DNA from 3 places in the Sodalis sp. RH15 genome. Region 1 is predicted to be linked to each of the others. Evidence: predicted binding sites of a transcription regulator. Region 1 holds the regulator's gene; each other region holds the start of a gene.
What was found. Region 1 encodes LexA, which represses DNA repair genes until DNA is damaged. Its sites were predicted from a motif close to TNCTGTATGTACATACAGNA; they were not measured.
Positions count from the first base shown of each region.

Region 2: a site for LexA is predicted at 2,950-2,969, ahead of rmuC (DNA recombination protein RmuC). Genes of this name have one in related genera too.
Region 3: a site for LexA is predicted at 2,520-2,539, ahead of umuD (translesion error-prone DNA polymerase V autoproteolytic subunit). Genes of this name have one in related genera too.

Region 1 is NZ_CP178738.1:5,875,017-5,885,544, reverse strand. It holds gene ACL2XO_RS26615 (YjbH domain-containing protein) at 1-1,601, shown strand, start outside; gene ubiC (chorismate lyase) at 1,796-2,302, shown strand; gene ubiA (4-hydroxybenzoate octaprenyltransferase) at 2,357-3,220, shown strand; gene plsB (glycerol-3-phosphate 1-O-acyltransferase PlsB) at 3,341-5,806, opposite strand; gene ACL2XO_RS26595 (diacylglycerol kinase) at 5,932-6,300, shown strand; gene lexA (transcriptional repressor LexA) at 6,424-7,032, shown strand; gene ACL2XO_RS26585 (CsbD family protein) at 7,552-7,761, shown strand; gene zur (zinc uptake transcriptional repressor Zur) at 7,908-8,417, opposite strand; gene rcsA (transcriptional regulator RcsA) at 8,550-9,206, opposite strand; gene ACL2XO_RS26570 (MmgE/PrpD family protein) at 10,079-10,528, opposite strand, start outside.
Region 2 is NZ_CP178738.1:577,683-588,210, forward strand. It holds gene ACL2XO_RS02605 (dienelactone hydrolase family protein) at 1-574, opposite strand, end outside; gene ACL2XO_RS02610 (hypothetical protein) at 1,249-1,779, shown strand; gene udp (uridine phosphorylase) at 1,883-2,647, shown strand; gene rmuC (DNA recombination protein RmuC) at 3,013-4,599, shown strand; gene ubiE (bifunctional demethylmenaquinone methyltransferase/2-methoxy-6-polyprenyl-1,4-benzoquinol methylase UbiE) at 4,739-5,497, shown strand; gene ACL2XO_RS02630 (SCP2 domain-containing protein) at 5,510-6,115, shown strand; gene ubiB (ubiquinone biosynthesis regulatory protein kinase UbiB) at 6,112-7,749, shown strand; gene tatA (Sec-independent protein translocase subunit TatA) at 7,827-8,093, shown strand; partial or broken gene tatB (Sec-independent protein translocase protein TatB) at 8,097-8,615, shown strand; gene tatC (Sec-independent protein translocase subunit TatC) at 8,829-9,602, shown strand; gene hemB (porphobilinogen synthase) at 9,795-10,528, shown strand, end outside.
Region 3 is NZ_CP178738.1:1,295,360-1,305,887, reverse strand. It holds gene ACL2XO_RS06195 (glutamine amidotransferase-related protein) at 1-884, opposite strand, end outside; gene ACL2XO_RS06190 (pyridoxal phosphate-dependent aminotransferase) at 1,000-2,208, shown strand; gene umuD (translesion error-prone DNA polymerase V autoproteolytic subunit) at 2,556-2,987, shown strand; gene umuC (translesion error-prone DNA polymerase V subunit UmuC) at 2,990-4,258, shown strand; gene ACL2XO_RS06175 (hypothetical protein) at 4,291-7,482, shown strand; gene panS (ketopantoate/pantoate/pantothenate transporter PanS) at 7,788-8,714, shown strand; gene ACL2XO_RS06165 (DUF3413 domain-containing protein) at 9,143-10,528, shown strand, end outside.

The DNA of each region.
Region 1 (10,528 bases):
CCCGGGGCAACGTTAAAAACCCCTTCTGCGAGGCATCAGACAAGTTCTGCCACCGCGACAACAGCAATAATACAGCCGGTTCGTTTAATACCGGCGATTTTTTCCACGGCCCCTCGGCGATATTCGGCGGCGTCGAGTACCAGACGCCGTGGCAGCCCCTGCGCCTGAAGCTGGAGTATGAAGGCAACAATTACCAGGACGATTTTGCCGGCGATCTGAAACAGAATACGCCGGTGAATGTCGGCGCGATTTATCGGGTCGCCGACTGGGCGGATGTCAATCTCAGCTATGAACGCGGCAATACCCTGATGTTCGGTGTGACCCTGCGCACCAATTTCAACGACTTGACCCAGAAGCACCTGGACAGTGAAAAACCGGCCTACCAGCCCAATGAACAGTCCGATATGCTGCAGCATCAGGTGGCAGCGCAGCAGTTGGAGGATCTGAACAGCAATGCGGGTTACACCGCGCCGCATATCCAGGTCAAGGGCAATACCATGTACATGACCGGTCAACAGGATAAATATCGGGATGGTACGGAGGGCGTGGATCGCGCCAACCGCATCCTGGTGAATAACCTGCCGGCCAATATCAATACCCTTAAAGTGACTGAGACCCGGCTGCATATGCCGATGGTGACCACCGAGACCGACGTGAAGAGCTTGCAGAATACCTTGAGCGGTTATCCGCTGGGGCATGAGCAGCCGCTGATACAGCGCCGGACCGAACCGGATGTTCCGGAGCGTGCCGAACAAGGCTATTATATCGACCGCAGCCGCCTGGAGCTGGGCTGGTCGCCGGTGCTGAACCAGTCGGTGGGCGGCCCCGAGTCGTTCTACATGTATCAGCTGGGCGTGGAGGGTACGGCCAATTATTGGATGACCAATCATTGGGTTACCTCCGGCAGCGTGTTTGGTAATATTATCAATAATTACAATAAATTCAATTTTACCAATCCTCCCAGTGACTCCCATTTGCCGCGGGTTCGCACCCGCATTCGTGAATATGTCGGTAACGACGTTTATATCAGCAATCTGCAGACCGCCTACATCTCCGGTCTGGGCGACGGCTGGTATGGCCAGTTATACGGCGGCTATCTGGAAATGATGTACGGCGGCGTCGGCGGCGAAGTGCTGTACCGTCCGCTGGACGCCAACTGGGCGGTGGGCGTGGACGGTAACTACGTCAAGCAGCGCGACTGGAACGATATGATGCAGTTCGCCGACTACAGCGTCGCCACCGGTAACCTGACCGGCTACTGGCAGCCCAGCTTTATGAACGGGGTGCTGGTTAAAGCCAGCGTAGGGCGTTACCTGGCCAAGGACAAAGGCGTGACGTTCGATGTGTCGCGGCGCTTTGACAGCGGTATAACCGCCGGTGCTTTCGCCACGTTCACCAACGTTTCCAAAGAAGAATACGGCGAAGGCTCTTTCACCAAGGGATTCTATCTGTCGATACCGCTGGATCTGCTGACCGTAACACCGAACCGGACCCGTGCCCAGCTGAACTGGATACCGCTGACCCGCGACGGCGGACAGATGGTCGGACGCAAATTCTACCTGTACGGTTTAACCGACGAGCGTTCTCCCGCGCTGAACTGATGAGTTACCGACATCGGTTACTGTGCTGCCATGGCCTCCTCCCGGAGGCCATTTTATTGACTTGACGCCCGCCGCGGGCGATATTGGCGAGGGGAAACCCCCAGCAGATAATTCTCCCGCCGCAGGCGGGTCATTAAGCCGGCGTTCTGGGCTACAATAATGTCACCCGCTTATTTTCAAACGATGGGGAACGGTTGACGGATAATCTCTATATCTCATTGCTGGCGTCCATCCAATGGTTAACCCCACAGTCACCACAGCCTGATCCGACTAAAAGAGATTGGCTGCTGGAGTGCGATTCCATGACCCGGCGCCTGGAACGCCATTGCCGGCAGGTAAGCGTACAGCGGGCCAGGGAGGGATACGTCTTCGCCGGCGATGCGGGCGACGATATTGCCTTGCTGCCCGCCAGCGAGCGCTACTGGCTGCGTGAGGTGGTGCTGTACGGCGACGGCAATCCATGGCTGGCGGGCCGTATGGTTATTCCCGCCGCGGTGCTGGAAGGACCGGCGTGCGCGCTCAAAACCCTGGGGGATATGCCGCTTGGGCGATGGCTGTTCCGCGACGGGATGCCGACCCGTGACTACATCCAGTTGGGTCGGGCAGGGAATTTATGGGCGCGTCGCTCTTGCCTGCGTCCGCATGGAAAGCCCTTATTGCTAACCGAACTGTTTTTACCGGATGCCCCTCTGTATCGTTAACAGCGGCGGCGTTTTGATGAAGTGAAGGAGAGAAAAGTGGAACACAGCGCCACAATGGGCAAATGGCAGGCCTGGTGCCGGTTGATGCGCATTGATAAACCCATTGGTTCTCTGTTGTTGCTTTGGCCGACGTTATGGGCTCTGTGGCTGGCCGGACGGGGCACTCCCGATGTCGGCATTCTGCTGGTTTTTATCCTCGGGGTATTTTTAATGCGTGCCGCCGGGTGCGTGGTGAATGATTTCGCCGATCGCAAAATTGACGGCCATGTTAAGCGTACCGCGTCGCGCCCTCTGCCCAGCGGCCACATCAGCGAAAAAGAAGCAAAGGTCCTGTTCTTGTCACTGGTCACCGCGTCCTTCGGCCTGGTGCTGACATTAAATTCCATGACCATTGCCCTATCGGTGGCCGGATTGGTCCTGGCATGGGTTTACCCGTTTATGAAGCGGATAACCCATTTACCGCAGCTGGTATTGGGCGCGGCCTTCGGATGGTCAATTCCGATGGGGTATGCCGCGGTTAGTGAGTCCTTACCGATTTCATGCTGGCTGCTGTTCGCCGCGAACGTGCTATGGACCGTGGCCTATGACACCCAATATGCCATGGTGGACAGGGATGATGATATCCGCATCGGCGTTAAATCAACCGCTATTCTGTTCGGCCGCTATGACAGGCTTATCATCGGTATATTGCAAGCGGCTACCCTGCTGTTATTGGTTTTGCTGGGATGGCGGTCGGGATTGAACGGCATTTTCTTTATCGCATTGGCGCTGGCGGGGGCACTGTTCGTTTATCAGCAAAAGCTTATCGCCGGACGTGAACGGCCGGCGTGCTTCAAAGCCTTTTTGAATAATAACCTGGTGGGCATGGTGATCTTTCTCGGCATCGCGCTGAGCCTGCTTGTCGAGGCGATGAAATAATCATCCGCAGCCCACAACTCACGGAACTATGTCGACAGCCAGCATTGCAGCCGACAGACAACATCGCACAGCCCGGCCCTGACGGCTTTCCGCCAAGCCGCCAGGGATATACTGCTTATTCTACTCCGCCGGTGACGGCAGGGGTTGCAGTCCGGGGGCGGCAACCAGCAGGCTGGCGCTTTCTATGGTCAAATGCACTTCCGGCGTCATCAACTCGCTGAGTATCTCGCTCATTTCAAGCACCTTTCCGCTAATGGCATCGCCGCTGTCGCTGATGTAGTTCTCTTCGCGCAGCGTGGCCACCAGTGTGGAAAACACCGCCTTATCGAAAAACTCAGGCGCATTGATACCGTGCAAGACCGAGAGCCGCTGGGCCATGATCCGGCTCTCTTTCTCCAGCGTGCCTCGATTGATTTGAGGGTTGAACCGCAATAAGGAGAACGTAATGGCATAACGCTGCAGGGTTTCCCTTATTCCTGCGGCCAAGAGCTGCAGAGTTTGGGCGCGCACCGGGTTGAGCAGGAGTTGCCGCGCCTCCTCGATAATCAATCCCTGCCGGAGCAGCTCTTCAATCAGCGCATCGATAACAGGGCCGATCTCCGCCGTTTCATAGTGCATAAACAGTTCTGCTTTGAGCAGCGGGTAAAGCAGATAGCTATGGCGTAATAGCGTCTCTCGGTCTATACCGGGATGGCCGAGAATGATGCTGGCCACCAGCGACGGCAGGATAAATAAATGCTGGATGTTATTCCGGTAGTAGGTCATCAGCACCGCTTGTTCTCGCGTCAAATAGATGATGTCGCCGATGGTGTCCTGCTCAACGCTGAATTTATTCATCGCCAGAGCATGCTCCAGCAAGCCTTCCGCCGTGGTGTCCGGAATGGTCACATCCGCTGCGTAGGGAACGTTGCGCATCAGTTCCAGATAGCAGTTCAGTTGGTGCAGCAATTGTTCCCGGGTTAACGAACGCTGGCGTGAAGCCAGCAGTACCGTGGAACAAAGATTAATGGCATTCGCCGCGGCGGCGTTATTGATGCGCACCATGATTTTGCCGGCGATGTCATCCACCACCGGCGCCAGCCAGCCGGGACGCTGGGCTTCGATAGGATCGATGGAATCACGCCACTGCGGCACGTTCTGGCTCAGATAGGCGCTCAGTGACAAAGGCTCGCCGAAGTTGACATAACCTTGGCCCAGATTACGCAATTTACGCAACCCGCGCACCATCTGCAAAAATCCCTCTTTTTCCTTGGTGGCGCCGCGCAATTCCTTGGCGTAGGTGGCCACCTCCATGACATGTTCATAGCCGACATAAATCGGCACCAGGGTGATGGGCCGGTTACCTCCCCGCAGCATGGCCTGGATGGTCATGGTCAGCGTGCCGGTCTTGGGCTCCAGCAGGCGTCCGGTACGGGAACGCCCGCCCTCCATAAAATATTCCACCGAGTAGCCGCGGGTGAAAAGTTCCCCAAGGTATTCACGGAATATGGTGGAGTAGAGTTTATTGCCCTTGAACGTGCGGCGGATAAAAAATGCCCCCAGGCGCCGGAAAATCGGGCCCGCCGGCCAAAAGTTCAGGTTAATGCCGGCGGCGATATGCGGGGGCACCAATCCCTGGTGATAAAGCACATAGGACAGCAGCAGATAATCCATGTGGCTGCGGTGGCAGGGCACGTAGACGATTTCGTGGCCGTCTTCGGCCAGTTGCCGGACCCGATCGGCATTGCGTACGTGCAGACCTTGATACAGGCGATTCCAGGTCCAGCTCAATACCCGATCCGATAAACGTATGGCCTCATAAGAAAAGTCCGCCGCAATTTCCTCCATCAGCTGGATGGCGGTTTGCTGCGCCTTATCGGTGGAGATTTTTTTGCTGCGGGCTTCATCTTCAATGGCTTTTTCAATGGCCTTGGACGCCAGCAGCTTGTTAAAAAGATCCTGGCGTACCGGCAAACGCGGCCCAACCGCCACCAGGCGCTGGCGGGCAAAATGTATCCGGGCGACCCGGGCGAGCTTTTGCGCGATGGTCTTATCCGTGCCGTGTTCCGTTGCCATGTACCGCATCGACAGCGGATTGGAAAAGCGGACAAAACTGTCACGCCCCAGCCAGAGAATGGCGATGAATTTTTGAAAACCGTTCAGCAGCCGCAGCTGCGGAGCCGGTTGGTTGGGCTGTGCTTCACGGCCCGGGGCGCGTCCGAACATCACGGAAACCGGCACCATTTGTACATCGAGCTGGGGGTTGTTACGGTGTAAGTCCAGGTAATTGTGGAATAACTTGACGGATTCCGGCTTCTCGGTGAAGTAGGAGAAAACCCGCGGACCATCGTTAATAAAGACATAACGCGGCAGCGTTACCCCGTCAATTTCCAGGGGAATCAGCGGATCCGGCAGTTGGAGCTTTAAGCACTGCCCGCGCAGGGTAAGCAAATCCGCTTTGGAATTATAAGGTAACACGTACATCATGGCCCGCATGGGATCCAGACCGGTTTCTTCCCGTGGATTCGCGGGGATTACCTTACTTCTCACCAGCAATTTTATTGGCAAATCCAATAACGCATAATAAATGTTACGCCAACCTGACATATCTGTGTGAAGCCTCTTGTTAGCATTGCGGCACAAGAATACCAGAAACTGCGCAACAGATCTGTGGTGATGAGAACGCAAAGAACCGGTAATATGGGCGCAATTTTCCTCAAGCGCGCAAATGTATGGCAAACCAAATCAGTGGACTTAAACGTATCTATAACGCCATGGGATATTCATTAAAAGGATTATCAGCGGCCTGGCGTCATGAAGCGGCTTTTCGGCAGGAAGCGGTAATAGCCATCCTTGCCATCGTACTTGCATATTATCTCGAATCCGACGCTATTTCGCGTATTTTATTGATTGGCTCGGTGTGGCTGGTATTGGTGATGGAAACGATAAACAGCGCCATAGAAGCGGTGGTGGACCGCATCGGGCCAGAGCTGCACCCCCTCTCGGGACGGGCAAAGGATCTCGGGTCGGCTGCGGTTGCGCTGGCCATCATATTGGCGGCCTGGGTCTGGATAACCTTGCTGTGGCGACTATTTCGATGATGGCTTCTTTTAACCGTTGTTAAATTCAGCCGTTTTTATTACGTTTTGCCACACATGAGGTTTTCAATTGGGCTCGACCTGTATATACTCACATGAAGACTGTATAAACAAACAGGGGACGGAATGAAAGCGTTAACCGCCAGACAACAAGAGGTTTTTGACCTTATCCGCGATCATATATCGCAAACCGGCATGCCGCCGACACGCGCGGAGATCGCCCAACAGCTGGGGTTTCGCTCACCCAATGCCGCCGAGGAGCACCTTAAGGCGCTGGCGCGAAAAGGGGCGATTGAGATTGTCTCCGGCGCTTCCCGCGGGATCCGTTTACTGATTGAGGAAGAAAGCGGTTTGCCTCTGATTGGCCGCGTGGCGGCGGGCGAGCCATTGCTGGCGGAGCAGCATATCGAAAGCCATTACAAAGTCGATCCTGATTTGTTCAAACCCCATGCGGACTTTTTGCTGCGCGTCAGCGGCATGTCAATGAAAGACATCGGCATCATGGATGGTGATTTGCTGGCGGTGCACAAAACGCAGGATGCCCGTAATGGCCAGGTGATTGTCGCGCGGATTAACGATGAAGTGACGGTAAAACGCCTGAGAAGACAAGGCAATATCGTTGAGCTGTTACCTGAAAACAGTGATTTCTCCCCCATCGTGGTGGATTTACGCCAGCAGGAGCTTACTATCGAAGGATTGGCGGTAGGTGTCATTCGCAACGGCAATTGGATCTGAGCCTTTGTCTGGACCCGCTTTGATCTGTTGGTGACTCTAGGTAGCGTATTCTCCCCCGGTTTGGTTTTCGGCGTCCTTTATCAGCTTCGGCGGCCGCAGATTTATTGGGGGAGCTGTGGCGCGTCGTTTTGTTCCGTTCAATAACCTTTTTGCATCTTTTCTTGCCTCGCTTTTTTCAATACTTGCCGTCATTAATCGCTGTTCCCGCCAGCTATCCGCGTCAAAGCACAAGTGAAGTTTATACATATTTTGTTACATTTATCGTCAATCTAATTTCCTCCGCTACCTGCTGTTTTATATCGCCTTATGGTAAAAAACGCGGGAATTACCGTCCATATGACGTCAAATCCTCTGCCAAATAAACCTTTCGCCAAACGCACTGCTATACTTAATCTCATAGGGTTAGCTTATAGATTAACGATGTCAGACGTTTTCTTTAACGAATCCGATTATTCATTAACCGCTGCAAAAGGTTAATGATTAAAATTCCTCACCAAACGATAGCGAAGGAGTTTTACAATGAATACTGACCAAGCAAGCGGCAACTGGAAGCAATTCAAGGGTAAAATGAAAGAACAATGGGGCAAACTCACCGATGATGATTTGACCGTTGTTGAAGGGAAGCGTGACCAGTTAATCGGTAAAATTCAAGAGCGTTATGGTTACGGCAAAGAAGCAGCAGAAAAGGAAGTTTCGAACTGGGAAACCCAGAATAAATATCGCTGGTAGCGATGTAACGTGGTAGCCCGCTATTACGTTGGTTACCCGGAATAATCAGATTAATGTTCCTACCCAAAGGTACAAGGATGTACCACCTGCCTAATCACATCCTTAAACTAATCTACTAAAAATTTTAATGCCTTCCTATTTAACTATTACCTCTTTTTGATCCCAATGCTATGGTCGTGTCCGCAATTATGCAGCCGATCGCAGGATTGCACTTCGGAACACTTGAGGCAAAAACCATGGGCTTCCACCACGTTATGCCGCATGGCAAAACCCGCTGACCGGGCCATGCGTTGTAGAATCTCCTCAATCCCCTCGGTGGATTGCTCCGTGACCTGGCCGCAGCGATCGCAGATAAAAAAAGCCGAGGTATGGCTAGGCTCTTCAAAATGATGGCACAAGACAAAGCTGTTGGTTGACTCGACGCGATGTATAAATCCCTGCTCCATGAGAAAATCCAGTGCGCGATATATAGTCGGCGGTTTAGCCTGGGGTTCTGAGGCCCGTAACAGATCAAGCAGATCGTAGGCGCTAATTGCCCCCTCCTGCTGCGTCATCAGGCGCAATACTTCGAGCCGCTGCGGCGTCAGGCGTACATTCCGTTGTTCACACAATTGTTCAGCTTGACTGAGCAATTGCGAACTAGTCATGCTTTTCATAGGGAACCCCCGTAGCTTATCTATCCATCATCTTATCATGATGACGATAAAATACCGAATCTAGGGATGTAAGCCGAGCGAGGCTATAGCATTCCCGGCTAACGGTCAGCAAAACAGGGCAGAGAAGAGCTTTTATGCTGTCAGGCGTGGCGACATATTTATTTCCCGGGGAGGGTGGCTGTTGATGCCTTCCGTAACGCTATTGGCGATGGTAATCAGGTGATAGATAACCTGTTTGTTGCTTGCCCTGGTTTTTCTCTTGATATTTATCTTATGGGAGGAAAGGGTTTTTTCTTTGATATGCAAATGTGAACAGATATGTAACGTATCGTAGCCGGACATCCACATTGTGAGGACTTCAGCTTCCGTTTTACTAAAGCGCAGTGGGGAAAATCCAAGTTTGTTATTATCATCCAGCCATGTTCTGACATCGAGATAATAACGGATAATCATATTGATAGTGCTGATTTTGATAAATTTTGAAGTGATAATGACATTCTTTTTGATTGGGATAAAATCATAGAATTTTATGCTTTCATTACCGATAAAGATAAAAAAGAGCGTCGCCGGATGCTGTTCTATGACGGTCTTGAGCTCCTCATTATTGTGCTGATATTGAAAATAATTCTGATTGATAAAAATAATGGAAGGAGATGCTGTTTCGCATTTTTTTCTCAATGTTGACAAACTGTCCAGTGTTCGAATACTTCCTTTAACACCATTTGCGCCAAGAGAGCTTTTCAGCGCATATCTGGTGTATGTGCATGGATCAAGAATAAACACTGTCATAATAATCGCGATATCTACAGTTATGGTTATTGATAGGGGAAGGATGCGTTAGTTCGTTCTATAAATTCCCTTTGAAGACGAAAACAGTGCCTTCGGTATTTGTTTACCGGCTGCTTGTTCGGTTGAATATGATTTTTCTCTTTCTGTTTTCCCTGAAATGCAGAGCCAGGCTGATTATGGTAATCAGCAGCATAAAAGCGATAAGCACGCTGTAAATAATCATACTTCAACCTTTCACTCAGTAATGAAGACGGCGACGCCTTAAATCCATGTGATAGAGGATTATGACCAGTTTGTAAATCGCCATCGAAGCCATTGGGACGTAATATAAGTTATTTGGTACAAAATGAGTTTTTTTTCAAAAAAAAGCTATTGAATGTTAATACTTCGCTGCCAAACCGCGGTTTGCGCACGGCGCACCTCCGGTCGTTTAAAACGCTTGGCAGGGTATTGCCGCCGCTGGATTTCATGCCAAAGGCCGGCGGCAAACGGCAGGGATCTTATTTGCCGGAAGAGGAGTGATGCCACGCCATGGAGAAGGCGCTGTGGGAATAGTGGAATAGGATGAGATATACGCCGGTAATTGCTTTTTTTAATCAGTTAAAAATCAACATTGCTACTCGACAGCGTGATGCTTATGATTATTGACGGGCAAATAAATTTATCAATAACGGATGCCTTTTTGATTAAAAATTATTATAGGGCATAGAAGAGATGCGATATATTTTTGTATCTGTCTTTTAGGTATCCATCGCCGATATGCCCTTTTTTTTGCTCAACTCAATATCCGCCTTCTTTAAGCGTCATTAAGAGCAAGGAGAAAGCCCGTTGGAGAAATATCAGGCTTTCTCCAGGGCGTTGTTGCAAAAATATCAGACTCTCCCCCGTTCGAGGGATCTTATATCGGTTTGAGTAAATATCTGTTGAAACAGGGCGAGCATCCCCTCGCACAGGCTGTCATTCCAGCCGCCGTGCCGGACGTTATCCCGGAATTTTTCCGCCAGCTCTTCCGGCGACAGCGGCTGCTGTGCGCCGCCGCGCATCCAGGGCTGAACGTGCTCATAAACGGTGCCGTCGCTCATCGTTGCCCGCAGATGGCCGGTGAACTGGGCCGGGTAGGGGTTTTGCGGGTCGATTTCATAGCGGATTTTTTGTGCCAGCGCCAGCACCGCCGGGTCGTTAATCCGTGACGGCGTGAATTGTCCCAGTCCGGCCCGGCCGTCAAAAAAGCCCACCGCCATGCAAAACGGCGTGCTGAATTTTGCCGCGTAGGCGGTGGGAGGGCGATGCTTGACCGCCAAATCCTCCCACAGCCGATGTAC
Region 2 (10,528 bases), 900 kb from region 1:
GGTGCCGTGGCGTCGTCAGCGTTTTATCCCCCACTAATTTGCCATACCAAGCCGCCGCCGCTTTTAACTGGGGATTATGAGCGGCATATAGCCAAGCGATGCGACCGCCCCAGCAAAATCCGGTTACCGCCAAACGCTGTCCGTCGCCGCCATGGGTGGCTGCCCAATGGGCGGTATGATCCAAATCCGCCATCACCTGCGAGTCCGGCACTTTACTCACCAGCTCTTTGAATAATTGACCGATATCGTCATAGGCTGACGGATCTCCCTGGCGGAAATAGAGCTCCGGCGCAATCGCCAGATAGCCTTGCTTTGCCAGCCGGCGGCATATATCGCGGATATGTTCATGAACGCCAAAGATTTCCTGAATTACGATAACGATAGGCAAAGGCCGGCTTTCACCAGCGGGTTTCGCCATGTAAGCGGGCATCCGATCGCTTTGTGAAGGGATAGTGAACTGCCCCGCTTCCAGGCCGGCATCATCGGTATGAATGGTAGTAGATGCGACATTGCCTGCTGCCGGGGCAAAGGCGGCCGGTTTCCTGTTCAGATCGAGGGTATCGTCGATGTTCATATAGCTGCCTTGTTGAGTTTTAACGTTAGGTTGATTATAGCTAAAGTTAATGGCTTGTGAATCATTTTAACAAGACAGTTACGATAATAAAAGTCTCATCCAATAAATTATTTTTAATGTAATAAATATATAAAATAAAACGGATATGTAATATGTAAATATAATAGAATTTCTACTTCACGCATCTCGCCGCGAGGATTTTTGATAGCTGATAATATCATTAAAATCAATAGCTTTAGGTTATCCATCGATTGTTGATCCATTATTATGTAATAATGCTACATATATCCTCATGGCTAGAGTCATTTATAACGGGAAGAGAAGTATTGCCCGGCTGATATTTAAAATGTCCGTCACACTTTCAATTTTAATCTTCGCCCCGTGGTCGCTTTATGCAATTTATCCGCAGCGAAGCGTTATAAGTTTGATTTTCATTATCGATTTCTTTTATTAAGAATAGACCCAAGCGAGGAGGAGGGTATCAACAGCGGAATACGTTATTTTGTCGATAAATGCATACCAGATAATATCGATTTTAAATAATATTAAAAAAATTATAATAATGGAAAATTGTTATTTCTTTATTTAACACAATTTGAACTATTTCATGATGAAATTAATAGCTATGTTAAAAGAGCAATACTTTTAAAAATTCTGTTTTGGGAGTAACCACCATGACTATATCGATAGATTATTCCGTTGCCAAAACTCCACCTGCCGTTCATAACGGCGCGGCGGGCGCTGATACGGGCAATCTGGCCGCCAAGCTGGAATCCGTTAAAAATAGTCCTGATAACGTCTCGACATTCTCTCTAACGTCATCGCTATCTGCTTCCGCCGCTAAATTATCCACTCACCTGGGTTTGGACAAATTGATCAATGGATTGACATGGGTCGGCAGTCTGACCAGCAGTACGATGGGCAATGTTGTGCAATTCAGTCAGTACGCTGCGGATACCGTGCAAATGGTCCATGACGGCGCAAAAATCGTACAATATGGCATAGAGCATGGCATCAAAGGGTTGCTAAGCGAAATCATGGTCTTATTAAAAGCTCAGTCGTTGCCCATAGTGGAACGCTGGATCGATAAAGTTTACGAAGCCGGGAAAGACGTCACCTTGACGCAGGTCCTGAAGATCCTAATGGAATGTATTGCGAACGACAAAGAAATCAAAGGGTTGTTTAAAGAGATAATTGCAACCTGATAACGGTGTGAATGTGAGATGCCCCACGGACTTCGGCAGATAAATATTAGTATTCTAACGATATTATGTTTGGGTTAACATGTTATTTTTAGAGGTATCTGCCATGTCCTCATCCGATGTTTTTCATCTTGGTTTAACACACTCCGATCTGAAGGGGGCCACGCTCGCCATCATCCCGGGAGATCCGCAAAGGGTTGAAAAAATCGCCGCGCTGATGGAGAATCCGGTGCACCTGGCCTCTCACCGGGAATTTACCACCTGGCGAGCAGAAATATCAGGCAATCCGGTTATTATCTGTTCAACCGGCATTGGCGGACCCTCCACATCCATCGCCGTAGAAGAACTGTCCCAGTTGGGCATCCGCACTTTTTTACGGGTTGGTACCACCGGCGCGATTCAATCTTATATTCAGGTGGGTGACGTACTGATCACCACCGCCGCGGTACGTTTGGACGGGGCCAGCCTGCATTTCGCCCCTGTGGAGTATCCGGCGGTGGCGGATTTTGACTGCACTTCCGCTCTGGTGGGGGCGGCGAAACACCATCGAACGAAATTTCACATTGGGGTAACCGCGTCCTCCGATACCTTCTATCCGGGGCAGGAACGCTACGATACCTATTCCGGACGGGTGCTTAACCGCTTGAAAGGGTCCATGCAGGAGTGGCAAAGCCTGGGCGTCATGAATTATGAAATGGAATCCGCCACTCTGCTGACCATGTGCGCCACGCAAGGGTTGCGGGCAGGTATGGTGGCCGGCGTTATCGTTAACCGTACCCTGCAGGAGACCCCCGATGCCCGTTCCATGCAGCTGGCCGAAAGCGTCGCGGTAAACATCGTCGTCGATGCCGCCCGCCGCCTTATTATCTGATCCGGTTATGGCGACCGGTGCAAACACCCCGGTCGTTTCAGTCCGGTTTAACCTGAAGATTCGCTTCAATGGCATGATAAGCCGTGCCTTCCTTACCGATATCCCGCCGATGTTAATCATTATTTCCCCGTGAGGAGCCTTCTCTTGGAGGATATTCCACCGTGGCATCGCTGGCGCGGGGGGAGGTTGGGCAGAAGATGGCTTATCGGTCTTAACAACTGATATACCCTTCATCTTGCATCTTTCATTTTTTGAGTGGTGGCGGCGTTGGCTGAAAGCCGTAATCCATCGGGTATAAATGGGTCTGGACATTTATACAGTTCCCACTTAACGTGACGGTTGGCACAGGTTACGGCGGAGGTTATATGGATTTCAGCCTGTTATACGCGGCGGGGGGCGTGCTGGCGGGGCTGCTGCTCGGCCTGCTCATCGCAAGCCACCGATACCAGAAACGGCTGGCGGATCATCAGGCGGCGCTGGGTTTGCATGAACAATCCCTGGCATCGGCTCGGCAAGAGCTGGAGCGGGTAGAAGCGGCTCACCGTCAAAGCGGGCAGCAGCTCCGTGACGGCGAGCGCGAGCTGCGCGATCTCTACAGCCGGCTCGCCGCCGCGGAGGAGCGTCTGCAACCCCTGGAAAACTGGCGAAAAGAGTGTGAACAGCTCAACGGCGAATTGCGGGCGCTGCGGGAGGTGAATAGCGCGCAAGAGGCCGAACTGCGGGAAGTGACTATTCGCCTGGAAGAGACCCGCATCGGCGCGGAAGAAAAGCAGCGCTTGCTGATGAATAGCGAACAGCGGCTGGCATCGCAGTTCGAAAACCTCGCCAATCGAATTTTCGAGCAAAGCGGGCGCAAGGTGGATGAGCAGAATCGGCAAAGCCTGGATCTCCTGCTGACCCCTTTGCGTGAACAACTGGACGGGTTTCGCCGCCAGGTCCAGGACAGTTTCGGCCAAGAGGCGCGGGAACGCCATACCCTGACTCATGAGATCCGGAGTTTGCAGCAGCTTAACACGCAAATGGCGCGGGAAGCGGTCAACCTGACCAAGGCGCTCAAAGGGGATAACAAAACCCAGGGCAACTGGGGCGAGGTGGTATTAAGCCGTGTTCTCGAAGCTTCGGGTCTGCGGGAGGGCTACGAATATCAAACCCAGGTGAACATTCAAATCGATAATGCGCATCGGATGCAACCGGACGTTATCGTGCGTTTGCCACAGGGAAAAGATGTGATCATCGACGCCAAAATGTCACTGGTGGCTTATGAACGTTTTTTCAACAGTCAGGATGAAAGCGAGCGCCAGCTGGCGCTGACGGAGCATATTCAATCCCTGCGCGGGCATATGCGGCTGCTGGGGAGAAAAGATTACCAACAATTGCCCGGTTTACGCTCGCTGGATTATGTGTTGATGTTTATCCCGGTGGAGCCGGCCTTTATGCTGGCTATTGATAAGCAGCCCGAACTGATCGGCGAGGCCCAGAAACAGAATATCATGCTGGTGAGCCCCACTACGCTGCTGGTGGCCTTGCGGACCATCAGCAATCTTTGGCGCTACGAGCACCAGAGCCGCAATGCCCAGCATATTGCCGAGCGGGCCGCTCGCCTGTATGACAAGATGCGCCTGTTTGTGGACGACATGCTGGCCATAGGGCAAAGCCTCGACAAAGCCCAGGGCGGCTATCGTTCGGCCATGAATAAGCTGACGCAGGGCCGCGGCAATATTCTCAGCCAGGCCGAGGGGTTCAGGGCGCTCGGGGTGGAGATCAAGCGCCCCATCAATTCCGTGTTGGCGGAACAAGCGGAGCAGGGATATAACGACGCCGATATCAGCAATGCGCGAACTGCCGACGATGACCGCGATGGGCAAGACGAAACGCCGCTAACCATCCCCGATAATTGTCCGCCGTCGGTTGACGACAACGCTGTCCGGGGCGAAACTCCGGAGCAGGCGTAAGAGGAATATACGCCGACGATGCAAGCGGGCCCTCGGCGCGGAGCCATAAGACTTCCGCTGAGTTGACCAGCCCTGCTGTGGGGCTTTGCGCTCGCTTCTGTTACACTTCTCTGATATCTCATTAAGCAGGATGAATAACATGGCAGATGAAGACAAACGCGAAACGACCCATTTCGGCTTTCGCACCGTGCCCAAAGATGAGAAAGCGGTTATGGTGGCGGATGTCTTTCATTCCGTCGCGGCAAAATATGATTTGATGAATGATTTAATGTCTTTCGGCATTCATCGCCTGTGGAAGCGTTTCGCTATCCATTGCAGCGGCGTGCGGCGGGGTCAGAAAGTGTTGGATCTTGCCGGCGGCACCGGCGATTTGACGGCGAAATTCTCCCGGCTGGTGGGAGAAGAGGGTGAGGTGGTCTTGGCGGATATCAACGATTCGATGCTGAAAGTCGGTCGCGATAAACTGCGCAATAAAGGCATTATCGGCAATGTGAGTTATGTCCAGGCGAATGCTGAATCTCTGCCGTTCCCCGATGATACCTTCGATTGCATCACCATCTCGTTCGGCCTGCGCAATGTCACCGAAAAAGAGCAGGCGCTGCGCTCCATGTATCGGGTGCTGAAACCCGGCGGCCGTCTGCTGATCCTGGAATTTTCCACCCCGTTGTTCAAACCGTTGAACAAGGCATACGATCTCTACTCCTTTCACGTATTGCCGCGCATTGGCGAGATGGTGGCGCGGGATGCGGGCAGCTACCGTTACCTGGCCGAATCTATCCGCATGCATCCGGACCAGGAAACATTGAAAGCCATGATGCTCGACGCCGGTTTCGACTCCGCCGAGTATTTTAATATGACCGGAGGTATCGTTGCGCTGCACCGCGGTTATAAATTTTGATCGGGAAATCATATGCTGATGTCATTGATCGCCGCGACTCTTGAAATTGCTCTTAAACGCTTGCTGTATCAGGATCAATTCATGAAAACGGCTCGCCAGCGCCTCAAGGGTAAAACCCTGCGGTTTGAGCTGGCGGAACTGGACAGTCCGGTCATTTTGGTTTTTGGCGAATCACAGGCGGATGTTCTCACCTCTTGGGACGATCCGGCGGATTGCACCGTCAAAACGCATTTTTCCGCGATTCCGGCGCTGCGCCGGCGGCAACGGCTTCCCGCCCTGATTAAGCAGGGTGATCTAGAAGTGGATGGCGACATACAGGTGGTGCAGCAATTTGTCGCCCTACTGGATATGGCGGAATTCGATCCGGCCGAACTGCTGTCGCCCTATCTTGGCGATGTCCTGTCGGAAGGGCTGACGCAGCGCGTTTCCGCCCATGCCGATAATATAAAACGCCGCTGGACCGACCGGCAAACCCAATGGGGACAGGCGGTCACCGAAGAGTGGCGGCTATCCCCATCGGCCCTTGAGCTTGCCTGGTTCAGCGAAGAGGTAGACACCTTGGATCGGGATGGCGCCGCTCTGGCGGCCCGTCTGGAAAGAATGGAGATCAGCCGATGATTTTTGGAGAAATCGGCCGCCTTTATTATATCGTGCGGGTATTGCTCAGCTACGGACTGGATGAACTTATTCCCAAAGTGCGCCTGACCCTGCCGCTTCGCCTGGGGCGCAAGCTTTTGTTCTGGATCCCCAATGAGCATGCCCAGCAGCCCTTGGGTGAACGATTGCGGCTGGCCCTGGAGGAATTGGGACCGGTTTGGATCAAGTTCGGGCAAATGCTGTCCACCCGCCGCGATCTATTCCCGCCGGTGGTGGCCGATCAACTGGCGATGCTTCAGGACCGGGTGAAACCTTTTGACGGCGCCCTGGCGCGCCAGCATATCGAACGGGCAATGGGCAAACCGCTGGAGTCCTGGTTCGACGATTTCGATCAGCAGGCGCTGGCGTCGGCATCCATCGCCCAGGTCCATACCGCGCGCCTGAAAGAAAACGGTAAAGAGGTGGTGATCAAAGTGATCCGCCCCGACATCATGCCGATGATCAAAGCCGATATGCGGTTAATGTACCGGCTGGCCAGCTGGCTGCCGCGGCTGCTGCCCGACGGACGGCGTCTGCGGCCGGTGGAAGTCGTGCTTGAGTATGAAAAAACCCTGTTGGACGAACTGAACCTGCTGCGTGAAGCGGCGAACTCCATCCAGCTCAGGCGTAACTTTGAAAACAGCCCGATGCTCTATATACCGGAGGTCTATCCGGATTACTGTAGCGAGACCATGATGGTCATGGAACGCATCTATGGTGTTCCGGTGTCGGATGTGGCGGCCCTCGAGAAACAGGGAACCAATTTGAAATTACTGGCGGAACGTGGCGTGCAGGTCTTTTTTACGCAGGTGTTTCGTGATAGTTTTTTCCATGCGGACATGCATCCGGGCAATATTTTCGTCAGTTTTGAGCATCCGGAAAATCCGCAATATATCGGTATCGACTGCGGTATTGTCGGTTCGCTTAATAAAGAGGATAAACGGTACCTGGCGGAAAATTTCATCGCTTTTTTCAATCGCGATTACCGCAAGGTTGCCGAGCTGCACGTTGATTCCGGGTGGGTGCCCCCCGATACCAATGTGGAAGATTTTGAGTTTGCCATCCGTACCGTGTGTGAGCCGATATTCGAAAAACCGCTGGCGGATATCTCTTTCGGCCATGTTTTGTTGAATCTGTTCAACACCGCCCGGCGCTTCAATATGGAAGTACAGCCGCAGCTGGTGTTATTGCAAAAGACCCTGTTGTACGTCGAGGGAGTGGGACGCCAGTTATATCCGCAGCTCGATTTGTGGAAAACGGCCAAACCCTTTTTGGAAGACTGGATCAAAGATCAGGTGGGTATCCCGGCCATCATGCGGGCGCTCAAAGAAAAGGCTCCATTTTGGGCGGAAAAACTGCCGGAGTTGCCTGAGCTCATCTACGAGGGATTCAAGCATCATAAGTCACTGCAAAAAAGCGTGGATAAGCTGGCGGTGGAGTTTAAGCAGCAGCGCGTTAAACAGGGACAGGCGCGGTTTTTGTTCGGTATCGGCGCAACATTGCTGCTCTGCGGGACTTTTCTGTTATCGCAGGGAAACGAGATGTCGTCTTTTCCCGCCTGGTTGATGGCGGCCGGTATCGTAAGCTGGATCGTCGGCTGGAAACGCACTGAATAGTACGCACGACATAATAATAAATATCCTGCATCCGGTTTGTAACCGGCAATATGAATCAACTTAACACAGAGGTGCCTATGGGCGGTATCAGTATCCCACAATTGTTAATCATCGCGGTGATCGTCGTATTATTATTCGGCACCAACAAATTGCGCGGCCTGGGATCGGATCTCGGTGCGTCAATCAAGGGCTTCAAAAAAGCCATGAACGACGATGACGATAAAAAAACGCCGCCCAAGGCGGATCAAACCGTACAAGATGCGGACTTCACGACCCAACCCATTGCCCAATCCAGGCAATCCGAGTCGGAAGAGTCGAAAAGTAAAAATAAAGAGCAGGTATAATCCGTGTTTGATATTGGATTTGGTGAGCTGGCGCTGATATTCGTGATCGGGCTGGTGGTCCTCGGGCCCGAGCGTCTGCCGGTGGCGGTCAGAACGGTAGTGGGCTGGATCAAGGCATTGCGTTCGATGGCGGCGACGGTGCAAAACGAATTGAGCCAGGAATTGAAACTGCAGGAATTGCAGGACAGCTTGAAAAAAGTGGAAGAGGCCAGCAAAAATAATCTGTCGCCGGAGCTGAAAGCCTCCATGGAAGAACTGCGCGAGGCGGCCGATTCAATGAAAAAAACCTTTCAAAGCAAGCTGGTTCCCGATGAGGAAAACCCGCCACATACTATCCATAATCCGGTGGTCACTGATTCCGCGGCGACACACAGCGGCGTGACTCCGGCCGAAGGCGCCAGCCAGGCGCAAGCGCCGGCGATGGTCCCCGGCGCAGATGCCCCATCCCCGGACGAAATGGCCCGTCGGGCGGAAGAAGCATTGCCGGTCCCGTCGGGGATTGCCGATAGCGTCACGCCGGATACAACAGTCCGTCAGCGGGAAACGCCAACGGCGGTCCCGCAAGGAATTGCCGATAACGTCACGCCGGCTAAAGCGGCCCGCCTGGCACAAGCGCCGGCTGCGGTTCCTTCCACCCCCGGCGAGTCCGGCAATGATGGTAAAAATTCAGCCGTAGCGGAGCCGAGCCAGCACCAGGCGCCACCCATTCCTACATCACATAACGATCGCTAAAACATGGCCGTTGAAGATACTCAACCGCTTATCAGCCATTTGATTGAGCTGCGTAAGCGATTATTGAACTGCATTATCAGTGTGCTGGTGGTATTCCTGGCATTAGTCTATTTTGCAAACGACATCTACCAGATCGTGTCGGCGCCGCTGATCAGACATATGCCGGCGGGCGCCAGCATGATCGCCACCGATGTGGCGTCGCCGTTTTTTACCCCCATCAAGCTGACCATTATCGTCTCGGTGTTTGCTTCCGCTCCGCTGCTGCTTTACCAGGTCTGGGCTTTTATCGCCCCGGCCTTATATAAGCATGAGCGGCGCCTGGTCATGCCGCTGCTGTTCTCCAGCACCTTTTTATTTTATGCCGGCATGGCTTTCGCGTATTTCATCGTTTTCCCGCTGGCATTCACTTTCTTCGCGCATACCGCCCCGCACGGGGTACTGATTGCTACCGACATCAACAAGTATCTCGATTTTGTCATGTCGCTGTTTATGGCGTTCGGCGTGTCGTTCCAGGTCCCCATCGCCATCGTTCTGCTGTGCTGGACCGGCGTGGTGACCCCGGAAAGCCTGAAGAAGAAGCGGCCCTATGTCCTGGTGGGCGCCTTCGTGGTGGGCATGTTGCTGACGCCCCCGGACGTTTTTTCCCAGACGTTGCTGGCTATTCCACTGTACCTGCTGTTTGAAATCGGCTTGTTCTTCGCGCGCTTTTATGTCGGCAAGGGCCGCCGCGATGGGCAGGATACGGATGAAAACGAGGATAGCGGCGAGGGAGAGTAAGCGGACTACAACTCAGCGGTACAATCACTGACAAATCGTCTTGGAGCTCAAGAGGCGGGACGGGTTCACGGCTTGTTTGCGATCTAGCAATCTGTCTCGCCTGGACACTTTGTCATCGATCTCAGATAGTTTTTTATTGAGTAAAATAAACGCCGCCCTGGTTATGAACGGCGTTATTCAGGAGATAAGATTATGAGCAATGTCTATGGTGCGTATCCACATCGCCGCTTGCGCAGGGTTCGCCGCTACGACTTCAGCCGCCGGCTGGTGGCCGAAAATCAGCTGACGGTAAACGATCTGATTTACCCGGTGTTTGTGATGGAAGGCCACAACCGCCGGCAAGAGGTTCCCTCCATGCCCGGCGTTTACCGCATGACCCTGGATTTGCTGATAAAAGAGGCGGAAACGGTCGCCAAATTAGGGGTGCCGGTGCTATCGCTGTTTCCGGTAATAGAGTCCGATTATAAATCCCTTATGGCGGAAGAGGCCTACAACCCGGACGGGCTGGTGCCCCGCACCGTCCGGGCGCTGAAAGACGCGGTACCGGAATTGGGCTTGCTCACCGACGTGGCCCTCGATCCCTATACCACTCACGGCCAGGACGGCATCATTGATGACCAGGGTTATGTCATCAATGAAACCACCAAAGAGATTCTGGTTCGGCAGGCGCTGTGCCACGCCGAGGCGGGAGCTGAAATCGTCGCCCCCAGCGATATGATGGACGGGCGTATCGGCGCCATTCGTGAACGGTTTGAACAGCATGGCCTGGTGAACAACCAGATCATGGCCTATTCGGCCAAGTATGCCTCCTGTTATTACGGCCCCTTCCGCGACGCGGTGGGCTCAAGCGCCAATCTCAAGGGCGGCGACAAAAAGACCTACCAGATGGATCCGGCCAATAGCGACGAAGCCTTGCAGGAAGTGGC
Region 3 (10,528 bases), 1.6 Mb from region 1:
GGCACAAAGGTTTTCACCGGCGCGTCCGGGTCGGCTTCCTGCAGGTTGGCCCGCCGTAATGCCGGCAGCTGTTGCAGGGCGGCGGTGGCCATGGTCTGCATGCCCAGGCATAACCCGAGGGTGGGTATGCCCTGTTGCAGGGCATAACGCGCCACCGCCAGCTGTCCGGACACATTGCCCATATCCGCGCCGCCGGGCAGCAGTATCCCCGCCACCGTTGCCGGCAGCAGGCCATCATCCGGCGACAGCGTTTTGGGCGGGACGAACAGCACGTCAAGGGTAATGCCCAGTGCGTCGGCGGCATCCCCCAGGGCCGCCAGGGTGGCGGGATAGGCGGCGGCCTGATCCTGCCTTGCGCCGATAAGGGCGATGCGGAGTTTTCCCGCGCCGCGGGTGGAATGCGGCGGCGAGGACGGTGGCGACGTGGCATGCCAGCGGCCGAAGGTATCGGGTCGCCATTCGCCCTCGATGGCCGCGCCGCCGGAGCGGTCTTCCAGGACCAGGCGGCCCCGGCGGTTCACCGTATGCCAGAGACGGTACGGGACGCCGCCCTGCTCAAGCAACGGGATCAGGACGGATAAAGCGTCCCGCTGCGATGGTCCGATGGGCACCACGCAATCCTCCCGTGCCGCCCGCTGCGCGCAGGCGGAGGGGGTTAAGGCGGCGTCGGGCGAGCGGCCGGTCATGCGTTCAAGCCAGAGCAGCCCGCTGGTCACCAGCCCGCCGTGACGCAGCACATGCTGGCAGGCATCGGGAAACCGTCCGGTGTCGTAGTCCGCCGCCAGATGCAGCAGGGGGAGCTGGCGCTGCGCCGCCACGATCGCCGCCATCAGGCCGTACAGCGCGGGTTCCGGCGTGTCGTGCACCACCAGTAGGGTCGTCATGGATAGGTTCCTTTAGGGAATCAACAAAGGAAAGGCCGGTTCGGCCATGTTAATGTAAATTGAACTATATGTGTCAAATAATACAATTTTCTTATCCCACTTTGAAGAGGCATCCATGTCAGCAGAACTTATCGCCCGGCGTATGAAGCGCGTACGTCCCTCCCCCACCGCCGTGATTTCCGATATCGTGCGCGCCATGCAGCAAAACGGCATCGACATTATCAACCTGGGTGAGGGTGAGCTGGACTTCGATACTCCCCAATCTATCAAACAGGCGGGTATCGATGCTATCGAACGCGGCGACACCAAATACACCGCCGTATCCGGTACCGAGGCGCTGAAACGGGCCATTATCGGCAAATTCCAACGTGAAAACGGGCTGGTCTTCCAGCCGGAAGAGATCATTGCCGGATGCGGCGCCAAGCAGCTGATTTTTAATGCCTTCCTGGCAACAATCTCACCGGGCGATGAGGTTATCGTGCCGGCGCCTTACTGGGTTTCCTACCCGGACATGGTGGCCCTGGCCGAAGGCGAGCCCCGTATTGTCCCCTGCAGCGAGCAATCGGGCTGGAAATTGCAGGTCGCCGACCTGGCCGCCGCCATCACCCCCCGTACCCGTTGGCTGATATTGAATTCCCCCAATAATCCCACCGGCGCGGTGTATTCCCGCGAAGAGCTGCAAGCCCTGGCTAAGGTGCTGCTGGATTCTCCCCAGGTGATGATCCTGTCCGACGATATTTACGAACATATGCGCCACGATGCCGAGCCCTTTGTCACCCTGGCGCAAATCGAACCCCGCCTGCGAGACAGAACGCTGACGGTGAACGGCCTGTCGAAGGGCTACTCCATGACCGGCTGGCGTATCGGCTATGCCGGCGGCCCGGCCTGGCTTATCTCGGCCATGCAGATATTGCAATCCCAAAGTACCTCCAACCCCAGCTCCATCTCCCAGGCGGCGGCGGTTGAGGCGCTGACGACACCGGCCGTTTTCCACGCCGACTGGCTGCGGCGGCTGGCGGCCCGGCGCGCCGTGGTCATGTCGATGATTGCCGAGGTGCCGGGACTCGGCGCCGAATTACCGCCGGGGGCATTTTACGTGTTTGCCAACTGCCGGGGGATGCTGGGCAAACGTACGCCGCAAGGGAAGACAATAGACAGCGACAGCGATTTCGCCGCCTATCTGGTGGAGAATGCCCATGTGGCCACGCTGCAAGGGTCGGCCTTCGGCGCATCGCCCTATATCCGCATCGCCTATGCCATTGACGATGATCGCCTGCATGAAGCCTGCGCGCGCATCAAAAACGCCTGCCTGGCATTACAGTAGTAAAGTCCGGGTGCTTTTGCCCAGGGGATTAAAGGCAAGATCGCTGCGCTCTGGGTGAAATATAACAATACCGGCGGAACCGCCGCCGGCATATTTAATATAGGTTGGCTAATAATCAATGCCAAAATAACATCGCTTTTGATAAATAACTATACGAAACTAATGATTAGCATAGCTAATTAATTACCGTTAAACCTTTTGCTCATTCCCAATGATATTCTTATTTTTGATCTTTATATTAATCATAGAGCTAATTAACTTCCCGCCGAATCTCCTCAATCCCTGTCTTTTCAAACAAAACAATTTATTTATACTGGACACATAAACAGTATAAATGAGTTGAAAGAATGAAGATTATCGCAGACTTTTCCGGCGCCCATGCCATGCTGCCGGTGCTATCGCTCCCCTTGTTTGCCGATCAATGCCGGGCGGGCTTTCCTTCTCCGGCGCAGGACTATGTGGAAAAAACGCTCGACCTGAACGAGTATTGCATCCGCCATCCCAGCGCCACCTATTTTGTCCGCGCCAGCGGCGAATCGATGATTGAAGCCGGGATCGGCGACGGCGATTTATTGGTGGTGGATCGCGGTGAAACCGCCGGTCATGGCGATATCGTCATTGCCGCCGTCGATGGCGAATTCACCGTCAAACGGCTGTGCCTTAAGCCGCGCCTGGCGCTGCAACCGATGAATCCGGCCTTTCCGACGCTCTATCCCCAGCCGGATGCCTTGGAAATCTTCGGCGTGGTGCTGTACGCCATCCACAATACCCGGAACTAGCCATGTTTGCCCTGGCGGACGTGAACAGCTTCTACGCCTCCTGCGAAACGGTATTCCGGCCGGATCTGCAAGGGTTGCCGGTGGTGGTGCTGAGCAACAATGACGGCTGCGTCATTGCCCGTTCCCGAGAAGCCAAACAGCTTGGCATAAAAATGGGCCTGCCTTATTTTCAGCTGGGGGAATTGCTGCGCAAGCACCGCATCGCGATTTTCTCGTCCAACTATGCGCTGTATGCCGATATGTCGGCCCGGGTCATGTCTATTCTGGAAGCCATGGCGCCGCGCACCGAAATCTACTCCATTGACGAAGCCTGGATGGACGTTAGCGGCATCGAAGCCAGCATGCCCTACACGGAATTCGGCCATCGGGTGCGAACCAGGGTCCGGCAAGACACCGGCCTGACGGTAGGGGTAGGCATCGCCCGCACCAAAACCCTGGCTAAGCTGTGCAATCACGCGGCCAAACAGTGGCCGGCCACCGGCGGGGTAGTGGCTCTCAACGACCCGGCGCGCCTGCGCAAACTGATGTCGCTGGTGCCGGTGGAGGAGGTTTGGGGCGTGGGCCGCCGCATCTCCCGCCGGCTCAATGCCGTGGGGATTCATAACGCCTTGCAGCTGGCGGAATCGAATATTTCGTTTATCCGCAAGACTTTCAGCGTGGTATTGGAACGCACGGTGCGGGAACTGCAGGGAGAATCCTGTATCGCCCTGGAGGAGCAAACGCCGGTAAAGCAACAAATTGTCTGCAGCCGCTCGTTCGGCGGTCGCGTCACTGCCTTGGCCGATATGAGGCAGGCGGTTTGCCGCTATGCGGAGCGGGCGGCGGAAAAATTACGCCAGGAACAACAATACTGCCGGCAGATAGCCGTGTTTGTCCGCTCCTCGCCCTATGCCGTCAATGAACCTTATTATGCCAACGGCGCCAGCGAAAACCTGCTGACCGCCACCCAGGACACGCGGGATATAGTCGCCGCCGCCATGCGCGGGCTGGAACGGATTTGGAAAGAGGGACCGCGCTATGCCAAGGCCGGGGTAATGCTGAATGATTTTTCCCCGACCCGCCAGGCGCAACTGCATTTATTCGACGCCTGTCCCCCCCGGCGCGCCAGTATGGAGCTGATGGCGGTGCTGGATAAAATCAACCACACCGGCATCGGCCGGGTCTGGTTCGCCGGTCAAGGCATTGCCCCCTCATGGGCGATGCGCCGGGATATGTTATCCCCCGCCTATACCACCCGCTGGGGGGAATTACCCACAGCCAGGCTTTGCTGATGTTCGGATTCGCCATGGCGGCCACCGAATGAATGCCCATAAAACATTTCACAAACGCCGCTCGTCAATCCGGCGTTCATTATTCGGCGGTGCGTTATCTGGTAGTATTTTCCCGCGATGTGTCAATAACACTTTTACTCAACGGAGAAGAGCTCGTCATGCCGATAAGCGCAGTGGGTCACAGAAAGAATGTAGGTACATTTGAAAATAAATTTCTAAAATATAATACTAATATTATCCAGGAACAGATTATTAGCATAGCCCGTTCACAACAGGAGAAAGTACCGGTCAAACCGGGTGGAATAGCTGTTCTCTATACCCTTTCCGCTATTTTACCCCATATTAAAATGGTCGTGAATTCGTCGGCGGAGCCCCGCGGGGGTATCGTCATGTATAATGGCACGGCGCAGAACACCCCCAGCCATAACGGTAAAGCACAGATTATGGCGGCTGCCGCCAGGAACACAAACTATCCTAAGGCTGAATCTAGACCGGCTCCGATTCAAAATCATAGGATTCCCAACATTATTTCCGAGAATACAAATATAAAAAGCAATTTATATCAACATATGGGAAAAACCGCCTCTGAATTTTTTTATCAGTGCATGCAAAAGCTTGATGCGCTGGTAACCCAATATGACCCGCTCAGATTTCCCACGGCCGACGCAACGCCTGTGGGCACTGGTTATTTATCTCAAAACGGGGCCTACTGGGATCAGAATAATCATATCTATGTCATAAAGAGTGAATTGACAAAGAAAAAATTTATTGAATCGTTACTCAATTTCCTTGTCGTTAGCGGACAATTAACGGACTCAGGCGCAGAAAAACTTGAAACCTATGTAAAAGAAAACACCTCCGGCATTCCTTTTTTTCTCACGCCCGTAATAAAATTCGAGAATGAGTCATCAAGAGCGAAAAGGATCTCTGAGGCGGATAGAAACCGGTATATCGGCGAACATATTCGAGAACATTGCGCTTATGAAGCAGACGTGCTTAATACTAAAGGCGAAAATGAAGGAAAAGCCTTTATGTTCTGGGCTGGACGGTTAGAAAATCCTCTTCGAATGATATATGACAATACCGATGAAAGCCCATCCCCTTTAACACTGCAAGTAACAAGCGGGCTGAATTTTTTCTCTGACATTTTGACTCTGGGCTTAAAACCCCTCATTGGAAATCTTATTGCCAATTATCTTAGAAGAGAATACTACCTATCGCAAGGAGACGAGATATGCGCAGAAAGACAGCGCCATCTGATCATAGCTGAACTCGCTACTGGTATTAATGTCGAGGGATTTGCGTTCAGACATCGGGGAAAAGCGCCAATCCTAAAACCGCGAGAAATAATGCATTCGGTTCCCCTGTCCGAGCGGGCAGCCTACTCGCTGCGCAACCCTGCTACCGGGGTCCAAGAGGAACTGCTGATAAAAATAGTAGATAACAAAAAAACAGCGAGCGCGACCCACGATGGCAAAGACAACATTTACCTGAAACCGACGGATCAAAATGAGTTTATGACTTATCATTCTCATCCCGCCAAGCCGGACTTACCGGAAAGGAGAGTCATCTTTGATGAAGAGAAATCAACCTGGCGATATGCCGATAGCGTTGATGCCGCCGAGCTCAATGTACAATTCAGTAAAGGCAAGTCGTTTATTCACTTGCAAGGAGAGAAACATGAATTACGTATGAATCGTCACCGACAATATGAAGCCGTTGTTCATAAGACATCCGGTACCAAGGAATATCTTCCTGTCTATAGGGAACCGTTGTCACGTGAATGGCATTTAGAAGAACACAACGGGCATTCTGTATTCAATACCAGACAGAAGAAAATTATTAATGATTTTAATATTCCAATCGGCAAACCCGTTAAGTACATCGCGGAACAGAACGGCAATCAAAAGAGGTATGGCGCCGGAATAATATACCGGGTGGAAGACACCGATGCTTATTCAAACGATATATTCTATAAAGCCATTGAGATGAATGGCATGGTGGTGCCGGTGAGAGAGCGTATCACATCGAAAAATCGTCTGCATTATGAAATATTCGATATTTCTAATAATCAAAAAGAGACCTACCCGGTTGAGTTTGACGGCGCTCGCTGGCTCTTTGAACGCCCGACGTCCATTCATGCATCCAATTCACTGAAAAAAGCCGTTACGCGGGATATGCTCGTCGACATGGATGCCAGCCAGCTATCAGCACCGGGCCATAGAGGATTAAGATGGGACGCCCGAGAGAAATCCTATTTGAAGGTCCACAATAAATACCTGCCGATAAAAAAATTAAATGGCAATAGATACAGTATTAAAGCACCTATGAAGGGTAATCGCATATATCTCCGATATAACAATGAAAAATTCTCTGTCGAGACAGCTCGCGAGAGGTTGAACAATATCCTTACCGAAGGCTTGAGCGGAAGAAAACGAACACTTGCCTTGGACGTTTTGAAAGAGCAGGATGGGTTTACTGAAGGCAGCGCCAGGGAATTGCTGCTTGAATATCAGTTCCCTAAAGATGGTTTTTTTGATGATTATAATTTTGCTCTTGAAATTGAGCAAACGGGTAAAGTACCTCGGTGGGCCAAGAGATTCAAGAAGTCCCATAGCCCTGAAAACGCTCAATCAGAAGCGCAGAAAACGGTTTCAGTGTTTGCAGTGGGCCAACCCGAACATCCTATTGAACTGAAGCTGGGAGACATATTAGGGGAGGGCTGCTATGGTAAGGTTTTTACTGATGCCAGTGATAATAACTATGTCATAAAAAAATATGTCCGTGACAATAAATATCTTCAGATTGACATAAAAACGTTGACCAATAACGAATCCAACTCATTCCGCCGTTATTACGGCGAGGACTCGGCAACATTATATCATAATGAAGAGGAAGATTTTTATCTGCGAATGTACCGTATTCCAGGTAGAACGGTTCCGCAGCTTCCCCCAGACACTTTACCCCCTGACGCCATTGAGCGGTACGTGGACATGCTGGAAAAACTTAATCATGTCGGCATATTACACGGTGATCTCCACGAGGGTAACATCATGTGGGATGACGAAGCGGAAATATTTCATCCCATCGATATTTACAATGTCAAAGACCAGTATTTCAGTGGAAATTCAGATAACACGCTTCAAAACGATATAGAGGAAGAGGAATGGCTCTATTTGGTTGATGACATCACCGCAAAAATGAAAAGCAATGTCCAGGTTTAACCCATCGGCAAACAATATTTGATAATAACCCTCATTCACGGTGGCCGTTTTGCGGTCGCCGTTTGCACACAATGCAAAAAAAACAATCTGTTGCGCTTCCCCCAAGGCGGTGCTTGACATTATCCCACCGAAGCGACACCTCCAGTGGATGAATATTCACCGAAGGAATATTAGCGTTTTTGCAGCAGAGTGATTGCTACCGGCGGCAATTGAAGGTAAAAATACTTCCGCTGTGGCAAGAGCCGAAACCCGAAATTTCGGCGGTTATACCCCATCCATTATTAAAAAGACGACAAGGACCCCCTATGTTAGCCAAGATTACCCGCCTGTTCCCGCTGTGGGCCGTTTTGCTGTCGGTTATCGCCTATTACTCCCCGGGAACGTTTACCCCCATGGGTCCCTATGTGGGGTATTTGCTGATGCTTATTATGTTCGCCATGGGCGTAACCCTAAGAGCCGGCGATTTCAAACGGGTTCTCACGCGTCCGGCGCCGGTGGTGGCGGCCACTTTCCTGCATTATCTGGTGATGCCGCTGGCCGCCTGGTTATTGGCCAAACTGTTTCATATGCCCGCGGATCTGTCGGCCGGCATGATACTGGTGGGCAGCGTGTCGAGCGGGACAGCGTCCAATGTGATGATTTACCTGGCCAAAGGCGATGTGGCTTTGTCCGTCACCATCTCGGCGGTATCCACCCTGGTGGGGGTATTCGCCACGCCGTTGCTGACCCGGCTCTATGTAGATACCCATATCAAGGTGGATGTGGCGGGCATGCTGCTGAGCATCCTGCAAATCGTGGTCATTCCGATTTTTGCCGGCCTGGTTATCCATCATTTATTCACCAAGGCCGTCAAGCGCATTGAACCGGGGCTGCCGGCGCTTTCCATGGTCTGCATCCTCGCCATCATCAGCGCGGTGGTGGCCGGCAGCCAGGGATTTATCGGCTCGGTGGGCCTGGTGGTCATTGCGGCGGTGATCCTGCATAACGGTATCGGCCTGCTCGGCGGCTACTGGGGCGGCAAACTGTTCGGCTTCGACGAAACCACCTGCCGCACCATGGCGCTTGAAGTGGGCATGCAGAACTCGGGATTGGCGGCAACACTGGGCAAGATATATTTCACGCCGCTGGCCGCCCTGCCCGGCGCGCTGTTCTCGGTTTGGCATAATCTGTCCGGTTCCGTGCTGGCCGGTTACTGGTCCGGCCGTCCGGTGGAAAAAGATCAGCATCGATAATTCCTCGCATACGGCGATGCATTAAGCCAATCCCGGCGGGAAAAGCCTCTTTTTCGCCGGGCTGCATGGCTGACCGGTTACAATTTTTAATTAATTCCCGACGGCCTCCGATATAAACAACGCACGTATTGTGCGTTTTTTCTAATGCTTTTACCGCTTTTGCACTAATATCTATGGCTTGTCCAGACAGGCAAATGCGCCCGCCCCCATGAAGCCGGCATTACAAAAGACATTTTCCGCATACCGCCGCGCCGATCGCGGCATCTATACTTTACTTAACATGCATTATTCATTAAGCCATTTCTCATCTCTCCGGCAAGATAGGTAACAGTTTTTTACCAAAGAGATAATGAATAAAAGCCATTTGGGTGTTAAATCTCACCGCCCAAATTATCTCGTTGCCACTGAAAAGCAGGATTGTTGAAAATATGTTCAGACTAAATGCCTTCCATTCCTCTAAGCTCAATCTTAAATGGGCCGGCATGTTCTGGTTGTTGAACGCCTTTTTACTGACGGCAGTCGCTTTTCGCTTTTGGCAGTGGATCTCCATTCCCCCAGGGGATATCCGCTCGCTGGTGTATTTGCTCACCACGCAGTACGGGCTGTTCGGCGCCTTCTGCGTGCTGGCGATGATTATTCAATGCCTGGTGTGTTTTTTGCCCCCCAGGCTGTTCCGCTCCGTCGGTATCCTCATGGCGTTTTTCCTCAGTGCGCTGCTGGTCGTGGATACCCTGGTGTACGCTCAATACCGTTTTCACCTGAACGGCGTGGTGCTGGAAATGCTGTTCCAGGGACGGGATATCATCGATCTCTCCTGGTATACCTGGCTGATAGGCGGTTGCATCGGTCTGGTATTGCTGGCGGTGCAATGCCTGTTCAGCGCCATGGCAACGAGGATGCCACGCCTGCAGCGGCTGCGCAAGCCGGCCTATGTGTTAATGGCGGTCAGTATTCTGGTCAGCCAGGGGCTGCATGTCTGGGACGATGCCAATTATAAAACCCAGATCCCCGGCTATACCCGGCAATTTCCGCTGTACTACCCCTTAACCGCCAAGAGCCGCCTGGTAAAATGGGGTCTAGTGGATCCTTCGGTGGCCCTGAACAAGGAAAACAATCTGCATGTTGCGAGCGAGGGGGTACTGCATTATCCCTTGCAGGCTATCCAATTCCAGAAACCGGCCCAGCAGCCCAACATCCTGTTTATCCTTATCGATGCCTGGCGCTACGATGACGCCAATCCGCAGGTGACCCCTAACGTCAGCCGCTTTGCCCAGCAGGCTTTGCGCTTTCATCAGCACCGCAGCGGCGGCAATTCCACCGAACCGGGTATATTCAGCTTGTTCTATAGCCTGCCCGATACCTATTGGCTGTCGGTACGCAACAGCGGCCAGCGTCCGGTGTTAATGCAAACCCTGGCGGACCAGGGATATGAATTCTCCATACACGGCTCCGCCAATATCAATCATCCGCCGTTTGATCGAACGGTGTTTGCCCAGATTCCCAATTTGAAGATCAGCAACGGCGCCCGCACTCCCGCCCTGCGGGATCAAGAGATAACCGATGATTTCAAGCAATTTATCGACAAGCGCGACGGCTCGCGGCCGTTCTTTGGTTTCCTGTTTTACGATGCCGCCCACGGTTATGACCTGCCTCCTAACCCGGTAACGCCGTTCCAGCCTTACTGGGATCGGGTAGACCATATCAAGCTGAATAATGATTTTGATCCCACGCCTTATCATAACCTCTACCGTAATGCGCTTTATTACGATGATGGGCTGATTGGCCAGGTATTAACCAAACTGCAGCAGGCCGGG